One region of the Lentzea sp. NPDC051213 genome, then DNA from elsewhere that is predicted to be linked to it. Evidence: riboswitches for the same ligand, from Rfam matches in the RefSeq annotation. Region 1 holds a riboswitch; the other holds the start of a gene.
What was found. Region 1 has a riboswitch for ZMP and ZTP ahead of ACIA8G_RS33610 (bifunctional 5,10-methylenetetrahydrofolate dehydrogenase/5,10-methenyltetrahydrofolate cyclohydrolase). Riboswitches for the same ligand answer to the same signal wherever they lie in the genome.
Positions count from the first base shown of each region.

Region 1 (5,101 bases):
GCCACCGGAATGGACTAGTCCGATACGACAACCGGGTAATACTGCTGCCGCCGCGCATTCCCACCTGACCATTACTCGTTAACCAGACCGTGCTGTACCGGCCACAGTAGACCGTGGTCTAATCCCACACCAGAAAGGAGCCGAATTGAGCATTTACGTCTCCGGCCTGCTCTGGGTTCTCGGGGCAGCCGCCATCTCGTCTGTCATCGTCGTCATCGCGCGGCGGTTCGGCTCGGACGAGGTGGGCGAGAAGAACCTCGGCGCCGGCGGCTCGGTGTTCAGCATCGTCGCCGGTCTGCACGCCGTGCTGATCGCGTTCATCCTCATCTCCCTGTTCGACGCGGCCAACGGCGCCGAGGAGCAGGTGCAGAAGGAGGCCAACGCCCTCGTCGCCATCGACTGGGCGTCCGACTCGCTGCCCGAACCCGTGAAGTCCAAAGTAGACCAGCAGATCCGTGACTACGTCTCGATCGTCGTCGACGAGGAGTGGCCCCTCATGCGTGAGGGCGAGAGCGTCGACAACAGGGGCTGGAACACGTTGAACCAGCTGAGGGAGACGATCGCGACGGCCGCGCCGGACGGTGTCTGGCAGGAGGATCGCAAGACCGAGGCCGCGAACCAGCTGTGGGAGGTCTACCAGGCCAGGCAGGAACGGATCGACGCGGCGGGCAACGGCGTCAACCCGGTCGTGTGGCTCGCGCTGCTGATCGGCACCGGGCTCTCGCTGCTGTTCCCGTACCTGTTCGGCGGGCCGAACCTGATCTCGCAGCTGCTGATCACGGTCACGCTGACCTCGACGCTGGTCCTGCTGCTCTTCGCGATCTACCAGCTGCAGAACCCGTTCAGCGGTGGCGTGCACATCCCGCCGGACGCGTTCAGCTCCGCACTGGACCGGCTGAGCTAGCGCGAATCGGTCATTCCGTCCGCTTCCTCGATCTCCACGGACAGCACCTCGCCGTCGATAACCTTCGGCAATACGTCCGTGCGGGCGAAGTAGCGATTTGCAAATGCCCCAACCGCTCTGGTAGAGGCGGCGTCGACGCCACCGCCGATGACGCCGCCCAGTACCGGAACACCCTTCGCCGCGAGCGAACCGATCTTCTTCGTACCGTATTTTGTGATAAGCGCCGCTGCGGCCTTCTTGGTGAACTGCTTGATGCCGACCTTTTTGAACAGCTCGGTGCCCGCATTGCCGAGCAGGCACAGCAGGATGGCCGTCTGCACCTCCTCGCTGTCCACGTCGTGGCCGCGCAACGACGCGATGGACGCGATGAGGTGCGTCTGGATCACATAGGCGGCCGCGATGTTGGACGGCAGCGAGATCGGCAGCGTGATCAGGCCGCCGAGGTTCGTGATGAAGCCCTGCGCGCCCGCCAGCGCCACGTGCGTGCGGATGAGGTGCTTGATCGCGTCGGTCTCGTCGCCCTTCTTGACCAAGGCGTCGGACGCGGCCTCGCGCGCACTCTTGAACGGGCCGAACCCGTCCACACCGGCACGCAGCAGGTAGTCGGCGATGCCCTGCTGGACCCTGTTCAGCTCACCCTTGGACTCAGCCACACCACCGAGATTACGCGTCCAGCTGCCGCAGCGAGGCGTCAACGGTCTGCTCCAGCAGCACAGCGATCGTCGTCGGCCCGACGCCACAGGGCACGGGTGTGATCAGGCCCGCGTGCACCGCGGCGGCCTCGAACTCGACGTCACCGACGTTGCCCTCGTTGTAGCCGGCGTCGATCACCACCGCGCCGGGCTTGATCCAGTCACCCCGCACGAAGCGCGGCTTGCCCACCGCGGCGACCACGATGTCCGCCGTGCGGACGATTTCGGCCAGGCCGGCGGTCTTCGAGTGGCAGATCGTGACCGTGGCGTCGCGTGCCAGCAACAGCATCGCGGCGGGCTTGCCGAGGATCGGGCTGCGGCCGATCACCACCGCGTGCTTGCCCGCGATCTCCACGTCGTAGGCGTCCAGCAGGCGCATGATCCCGCCGGGGGTGCAGGACAGGAACTCGTTGTGCCCGAAGGACATTCCGGCGAACGAGTGCATCGTCACGCCGTCGACGTCCTTGTGCGGCGCGATCGCCTCGAACGCGGCCCGCTCGTCGATGTGACGAGGAACGGGGTGCTGCAACAGGATGCCGTGCACCGCAGGGTCGTCCGACAGCTCCCGGATCCGCGCGACGAGCTCCTCGGTCGTCGTCTCCTCCGGCAGCGCCACGTGGCGGGACTCGAGTCCCGCCTTGTGGCACCGGTTCTGCTTCATCCGCACGTACGTGACCGAAGCCGGGTCTTCGCCGACGATCACCGTGGCCAGGCAAGGCTTGCGGCCGGTGCGCTTGGTGTGGTCCGCGGCCTTCTCGGCCGCCCGCCCGACGATGTCGCGCGCGAGCTCGGTTCCGGACATGAGTGCCATGGGCTGCCTCCGCAGTCGAGGATTCGCCCAGGCGCGCGGCAGGTCAGGTAGGCCGCTCCCCGGTGGTGATCCACCTCTTCGCGCCAGTCACGACCCGTCGTCGAGTGTAGTCACCGCGCCCGTGCTGCCGTCCACGGTGATCCGCTCGCCGGTCTTGATCCTCGTCACAGCCTCACGCACGCCGACCACGGCCGGAATCCCGTACTCCCGCGCGACGACCGCGCCGTGCGAGTTCGCGCCGCCCATCTCCATCACGAGCCCGCCCGCCGTCAGGAACAACGGTGTCCAGCCCGGATCCGTCGAAGGCGCCACGAGGATCTCGCCCGGTTCGAGGTGCGCGCCGACCGGGTCCATCACGACCCGCGCGATGCCGGTGATCGTGCCCGCCGACGCCGGCGTGCCGACGAGATCGCCCTCGACCGGGGCACCGTGGTGCACCGCCTCGGCGTCCGTGCCGTCCGACATCAGCACGCGCGGGATGTGCCTGCGCCGCATCTCGCGGTCGTAGACCTCACGCCGCGCTGCCACGACCGAGCGCAGATCACCTTCCGCAGAACGCATTTCCTCGAAGTTGAGGAAGAAGACGTCGTCCGCCTGCGAGATCCTGCCCTGCGACGCGAGCTGCTCGCCGATCTCCGCGATCCGCCGGCGCAGCTGCCCGAACAGCGTGATGATCAGGTACTTCGGGTACTCCCGCAGCCCGGCCAGCACCCTGGTGCGGCGCAACGCGAAACGCACGAACCAGCCACGTCCGGGGGCCCTCCGCGCGAGCGTCTCGATCATCGCCTCGGCCTCCGCGGCACCACGCGCGAAGACCGCGTCCGCGGCGGCGTTCTCGTCCTCCAGGCGCAGGAAGTTCCGCACGACACCGATGACGTACGCCGGATCGTCGGACCACCGGGGCAGGCCGAGGTCGATCTCCGCGACGGCCCGGTGCCCCCACTTCGCGAGGAACCGATCCAGCGCGGCGGGACGTTCACCGTCCTGGAACTGGCGCAGCGCAACGGGATCGCGCCGGATCTCCTGCGCGAGATCCCACATCGCCATGTCCATCTCGGTGGTGATGTTGTTCGGCAGGCCGCGCAGCACGGTCTGCAGCTCCCCCGGCCGCACCTTCACGACCTTGCCGGCCAGGCCGAGCATCGCGAAGCCGATCAACGCGGTCGGCGCGAGCCGGGGCAGGACCGGGACGACGCACTGCCGCAACGCCTGCTCGATGGAGAGGTTCGCGGCCTTGTCCAGGATCTCCTGTTCCAGCCGCAACGCCTCGCGCGCGGCCTTCTCCGGGTTGGCCAGCGCCTTCCACACGGTCACGGGCACGCGGAACCGGCGGGCGAGCCGCAGCACGCGCTTGAGCGCCGGCCCCGGCGAGGAGTTGCGGATCGCGTACCTCGGGTCGTCGAACAGCCCGCGCAGCACCTGCGACGAGCGCGCCTCCATCACGCCGAGCAGCTTCGTGACGAACTCGCGGCCCACCTTGCTCTGCAACACCTTGGTGACGTCGAAGAAGATCCGCTCACCGGCCTCCACATAGGACTTGCTCGCCGGGTCGCCGATGACGATCTCGAACGCGGACTTGGAGATCTCCCGGAACGCCGCACGTCCCATCGGCGTGATCGGCCGCTCCAGCCCCTGCGCGAGGCTGAAGCAGAAGTAGACGTGGTCGGCGGGGTTGTCGTCCGGCAACGGGAACAACGTCGTGATCGGCCGCGCCTGGGTGAGGTGCAGCTCGCCATCCGCGTCGATCGCCCACTCCGTGTCCTGCGGCGAGCCGTAGTGCTGCTGCACCTTGCGGCCGAGGACGGCGAGCGCGTGGATCTGGCCGTCGGTCAGGCACGGCTCATCGCTCTCGCCGACCTCGACGTGCTCGGTCCCGCCACCGGGGAGTGAGCGGATGAGGAACTTCTTGTCCCCCAGCCGCTTCTCGACGATGTCAGGCCCGTCGACGACGAAGTGGTCGGGGTTGACCGCACCGGAGACGACAGCCTCGCCGAGGCCGGCGCTCGCGTCGATGACGATCTGGTCGCGCGTGCCGGTGACCGGGTTCGCGGTGAACATCACCCCGGACACCTCGGACTGCACCATCCGTTGCACCACAACGGCGAGGTACGTGGTGGTGTGATCGATGCCGTTCGTCTCGCGGTAGCTGACCGCGCGATCGGTCCACAGCGAGGCCCAGCAACGGCGCACCGCGTCGACCACGGCATCCTCGCCGACGACGTTGAGGAACGTGTCCTGCTGGCCGGCGAAGCTCGCGAACGGCAGGTCCTCGGCCGTCGCGCTGGAGCGCACGGCGACCGCGATGTCGTCACCGAGCTTGCGGTACTCGGCGACGATCGCGTCCCGGATGTCCTGCGGCACAGCGGTTTCCACCAACGTCCGGCGGGCGTTCTCCGGGGTCGTGCTCGCCAGCTCGTCGGCTTCCGCGACCATGCGGTAAGCGTCGGTGGTGACGCAGAAGCCCTGCGGCACCGGCAAGCCCGCCCTGGTGAGCTCACCGAGGTTGGCGGCCTTGCCGCCCACGGTGGCGAGCATCGAGCCGTCTATACCGCTGAAATCGATCACGAGCGCCATGGTTACCCCTCCAGGTTCCGCCTGAAGAGGAGGCTACGAGCGTTCGGCCAAAAACTCAACACGTGATGAATAAATCACACCGTAGAGGTAAAGCCCCTGATCAGCGCGACGATCTCGGCC
Region 1 is NZ_JBITEX010000008.1:373,734-378,834, reverse strand. Features, by position in the region: gene ACIA8G_RS33620 (DUF4239 domain-containing protein) at 146-904, shown strand; gene ACIA8G_RS33615 (EcsC family protein) at 901-1,557, opposite strand; gene ACIA8G_RS33610 (bifunctional 5,10-methylenetetrahydrofolate dehydrogenase/5,10-methenyltetrahydrofolate cyclohydrolase) at 1,568-2,407, opposite strand; ZMP/ZTP riboswitch at 2,426-2,508, opposite strand; gene ACIA8G_RS33605 (PEP/pyruvate-binding domain-containing protein) at 2,495-4,981, opposite strand; gene ACIA8G_RS33600 (alpha/beta fold hydrolase) at 5,056-5,101, opposite strand, start outside.

Region 2 (5,101 bases), on a different contig from region 1:
CAACACGAGGCTGACCCCACCGGTGATGAGCGTGGCCCCGAGATAGTCGATCTTCACCCGCTGCTTGGTGACCGGCAGGTGCAACGTCTTGTGCAACACGGCCAGCGCAACAAGGGCAAGCGGCACGCAAACGAAGAAGCACCACCGCCAACCAGGCCAGTCGACCAGGAACCCACCGACCAACGGCCCGCCAACGGTGCCCGCGGAGATCACCATGCCGGTGTACCCGCTGTACCGGCCGCGCTCACGCGGACTGAGCAGCGCCCCGACCACGACCTGGCCAAGAGCCTGCACGCCACCCATGCCAAGCCCCTGAACAACCCGGAACGCGATGAGCTGCTCCATGTTCTGACTGAGCCCCGACAGCACAGACCCGATGACGAACAGCACGATGCCGCCCTGAAGCAGCATCTTCTTGTCAAAAAGATCAGCGAGCTTGCCCCACAACGGCGTACTGGCCGTAGACGCGAGCAGCATCGAGGTGATGACCCACGTGTACTGGGTCTGAGTGCCCTTGAGCTCGGCCAGGATCGTCGGAAGAGCGTTGGACACGATCGTCGAGCTGAGGATGGCCACAAGCAGCGCCACCCAGATCCCCGACAGCGCCTCGAGAATCTCCCGATGCGAGCTGGGCCGGTTCAAGCACACCCCTCCAGAAGTTAGTTGATGCTACGCAACTATATCCGGAGATAGTTAGCTAGAGCAACAATTCCCTCTAGCTGACGGATCACACCCAGCGTCCAGCCAGCCGCTAGAGCGCCAATCAACGCAATGCCGCAGGCGAGCCGACGCGACGGCGAAGCCGAGCCGCAGTTGCCCTTCAGTCACACAGACCCGGCGGTGGGGTCCCGTCACGAGTCGCATGGATGCTCTTGCCGCGCCCGAGTAGGGGTGTCAACCGGACACGCTTTTCGTCCGGTTGACACCCCTACTCGGGTGTGGCTGCCTCCCGTGCGACTCGTGACGGGACCCCACCGCCAACGCAAGCACCTACGCAACCGCAAGCCGCCGTAAGCAACAGGCGTGCCATCAACCCGCCCACGGCGCGGACCCCCAGATCAGATTGCCGGGGTCTGGGGCAGAGCCCCAGGTGGAAGCACCCACCAGGAACCCGCCAACTCAACCGGACCACCAAAGCACCCGGAGCGCACCGTCAATCAGCCCTCTGACCAGCCTTAACCCCGAAAAAGTCCCCACCCTTGCGCCGAACGTCGTCCGTCCCCCACGCCCGAACCCGCTCCACCGGCACCATCCGAGGGATGTGCTTCCGACAGTGGATGTAAGCCTCCTCAACCGAAACCACAACCCACCGCTCAACCCGCCGATCCTCAGTGGAGAACTCCTCCAGAGGAGCAATCCGAGCCGCCCCGTTCAAATGCAGCCCGATCAGATCATCAGCGAAGTCCAGCAGAAGCATCCCAACGTGCGGGTTCTCCATGATGTTGCCCAGCGAGGCCATAACCCCGTTCCCCCGATACTCGGGGTAGACCACGGTCCGAGAGTCGACCACCCGCAAAAACCCAGGAGGCCCAGCCCGCAGCGAAGAGTCACAGGCCCCATCAGCATCAGCAGTAGAGATGAACGCCATCTCCATCCGCCCAACGAACTCCACCATGACCGGGTTCAGGTGATCGAGTACCTGGTCCTCGTAGAACCTGCTAGCGCGGTCCGACGTCTCCAGGGCACATTGGAGGAAGTGCTCACCCCGAGAACCAGGACGTGACTCAGGACGTGAGCCAGGACGCTCAACACGGTCGGGTGAGGTGGTTTCAGTCAGCTCAGGCAGGGACACGCGCTCCACCGTCGCACGCAAGCACGCAACCCGGTACAGACGAACCCTCACATTCACACTGTTGCGGTAACAACCAGTTGCGTACGGTAATCGGACTTCGCTCGAAGGTGGCATCAAGGAGTCAAACCCACCGATCAGGGGTTACTGTCCACCCTGTCGGGGGACGGATGCTTGACGAGGACGACAGCACCTTGCTGGCGCCAATGAGAACGTGGAGACTGCGCGCGGACCATGACTGCGAACGCTGTGCTGAGCCCCATCCCTACCCCGCCACACCGTGAACCCCCGCCTGGCGTCACCGCGATGGTGCGGATGATCCGGGAGAGCTTCGCGGTGGTGGAACCGCACGCCGAAGAAGTGGCGAAATTCTTCTACGGCATGCTCTTCTCGCTCTCGCCTGCCACACGCGAGATGTTCCCCGCGAACATGGAGGTGCAGCGCAGCCGTCTGCTGCGCGCCCTCGTGCACGTGGTTCAGATGGTCGACCGCCCGGACGACCTGATCCCCTTCCTGCGCCAGCTGGGCCGTGACCACCGCAAGTTCGGTGTCATCAACGTCCACTACGAGGCCGTCGGCACGGCCCTGCTGTCCGCGGTCAAGAAGTTCGCGGGCGCTGCCTGGACGCCGAAGGTCGAGATGGCGTGGGCCGAGGCCTACACGCTGATGGCCCGGGCGATGCAGGAAGCGGCCGACGCGGACAACGGGCCTGCCTACTGGCACGCGACGGTGCTGGAGCACCAGCGGGTGTCGTGGGACCTGGCCGTCGTCCGGCTGCAACCGGACCACCCCGTCGCCTACAAGGCAGGGCAGTACGTCTCGGTCGAGACGCCGCAGCGCAAGAGGCTGTGGCGGTACTACTCGCCGGCGAACGCCCCGCGCGAGGACGGCATCATCGAGTTCCACATCCGGTCCGTCGACGGCGGCTGGGTGTCCCGCTCGGTGGTCGGCCACACCCAGGCCGGCGACACGTGGCGGATCGGACCGCCGATGGGACGTCTCTCGGTCGACCGCACGGCCGGGACGGACATCCTGATGGTGGCCGGTGGCACTGGCGTCGCGCCGATGCACGCGATCATCGACGAGATGGCGCAGTACGGCGAGAACCCGCGTGTGCACCTGTTCTACGGCGGCCGCACCCGCGAAGACCTCTACGACCTGGACAACCTGCAGCGCATCGCGACCACGAACCCGTGGCTCACGGTCGTGCCGGTGCTGGAGTCGGACCCCGGCGTCCGCGGTGTCGAGCAGGGCACCCTGGCCGACGTGGTCACGCGCTACGGAGCGTGGGAGGAGCGCGACGTCCTGGTCTGCGGCAGTCCCGCCATGATCAGGTCGACCGTGTCCCGCATGCTGGTCGCCGGAACTCCGCTCGACCGGATCAAGTACGACCCGTTCACGCTGGACTAGGCTCGGCACGTCCGCGACTGGCGTGCCGAGGGTGGAAACGACCACCGGGAAGCGACTGCCGAGCGCACCGAACGCCTGGGTGCCCGGCACGGAGTGATGCCGTGCTCGCTGAAACCGATCCCACCCTGTTCGGCCTGATCAACGCCGAGGCCGACCGCCAGTCCCGCAAGCTGCGCATGATCGCGTCCGAGAACGACGTGTCGGCCGCCGTGCTCGAAGCAACAGGCTCGGTGCTGACGAACAAGTACTCCGAGGGCTACCCCGGCAAGCGGTACTACGAAGGCCAGCAGTTCATCGACCAGGTCGAGCAGCTGGCGATCGACCGGGCGAAAGCGCTGTTCGGCGTCGACCACGCCAACGTCCAGCCGCTGTCCGGCGCACCGGCGAACCTCGCCGTCTACCTCGCCTTCCTCTCGCCCGGTGACACCGTGATGGGCATGTCGCTCCCGATGGGCGGCCACCTGACCCACGGCTGGAACGTGTCCGCCACGGGCAAGTGGTTCCACGCGGTCCAGTACGACGTCCGCAAGGACACCGGTGTGGTCGACATGGACGAGGTCCGCTCACTGGCCCTCGCCGAACGCCCGAAGGTGATCTTCTGCGGCGGCACGGCGATCCCGCGCACGATCGACTTCCCCGCTTTCGCGACCATCGCGCAGGAGATCGGCGCCGTCCTGGTCGCCGACATCGCGCACATCGCCGGCCTGGTCGCGGGCGGCGCGCACCCGTCACCCGTCGGGCACGCGCCGGTGATCACCACGACCACCCACAAGACGTTGCGCGGCCCGCGCGGCGCCATGATCCTCACCGATGCCGAACACGCGAAGGCGATCGACCGCGCGGTCTTCCCCGGTCTGCAGGGCGGTCCGCACAACCACACGACGGCGGCGATCGCCGTGGCACTGCACGAGGCCGCACAGCCCGAGTTCCGCACGTATGCGCACGCGATCGTGGCGAACGCACGGGCGTTGGCGGATGCGTTGCTGGAGCGGGGTTTCGACCTCGTGTCGGGCGGCACGGACAACCACCTGATCCTGATCGACCTGACGTCGAAGCACCTCGGCGGCAAGCCGGCGGCTCGGGCGCTGGACCGGGCCGGGATAGAGCTGAACTACAACGCGGTCCCGTTCGACACCCGCAAGCCGTTCGACCCGTCCGGCATCCGCCTCGGCACGCCCGGTGTCACCACGCGGGGCCTCAAGCCGGAGCAGATGCCGTTGATCGCGAACTGGATGGACCGCGCGATCACCGCCCACGACGACGAGCAGGCGCTGGACCGGATCGCCGCCGAGGTCGAGGAACTACTCGGCACCCTCTGAGGAGCGCTGAGCTTCGAGCACGAGATGGGCGTCGGAGATCACGCCATTCGGATCTGGCCCGGCGAGCGCGGCTTCCTCAAGGGCGGCAAGCGGTTCCGGGCCACACAGCCACGTGGCCAGGCTTCCCTCAGCGGTCTCCTGGACGAGCACCGCCAACGCGCGTGGCGTGGCGAGGAAGTACTCCTGCAGAACCGCCTGCTCCCGCCGGTCGCCCTTCGCATGAGCCTCGGTCGCCATGCGCAACCAGAAGAAGTCCGCGTCGAGATCATCCGCCGCGATCAGGTCCAGCACCCGCGGGAGCAGGTAGCGACGGAAGGTCTCGTCGCCGATCGTCCCGCAACGCAGCCAGTACTTCTCGACCTGATCAGCGGTCAGCTCGCGCAACGGCACGGTGGTGAACGGCGCGATGTCCGCCGGATCCACGCAGTGGTCGCAGTAGTCGACCACCCTCGGACGAGGTGCGGCGAACACCTCGTAAAGACGCTCGATCACTTGCGGGGCTTGGGTTTCCACACGACGAGCGCCGTCTCCTGCCGGATCGGGACCAGGTCCCGCCGGTAGGAGGCGTGCACCGCGGCGGCCG
Region 2 is NZ_JBITEX010000005.1:232,331-237,431, reverse strand. Features, by position in the region: gene ACIA8G_RS23475 (MDR family MFS transporter) at 1-642, opposite strand, end outside; gene ACIA8G_RS23470 (pyridoxamine 5'-phosphate oxidase family protein) at 1,154-1,615, opposite strand; gene ACIA8G_RS23465 (FAD-binding oxidoreductase) at 2,096-3,199, shown strand; ZMP/ZTP riboswitch at 3,206-3,287, shown strand; gene glyA (serine hydroxymethyltransferase) at 3,301-4,518, shown strand; gene ACIA8G_RS23455 (hypothetical protein) at 4,501-5,010, opposite strand; gene ACIA8G_RS23450 (heat shock protein transcriptional repressor HspR) at 5,007-5,101, opposite strand, start outside.
Region 2: linked by a shared signal. The riboswitch ahead of glyA (serine hydroxymethyltransferase) and the one ahead of ACIA8G_RS33610 (bifunctional 5,10-methylenetetrahydrofolate dehydrogenase/5,10-methenyltetrahydrofolate cyclohydrolase) in region 1 are both predicted to bind ZMP and ZTP.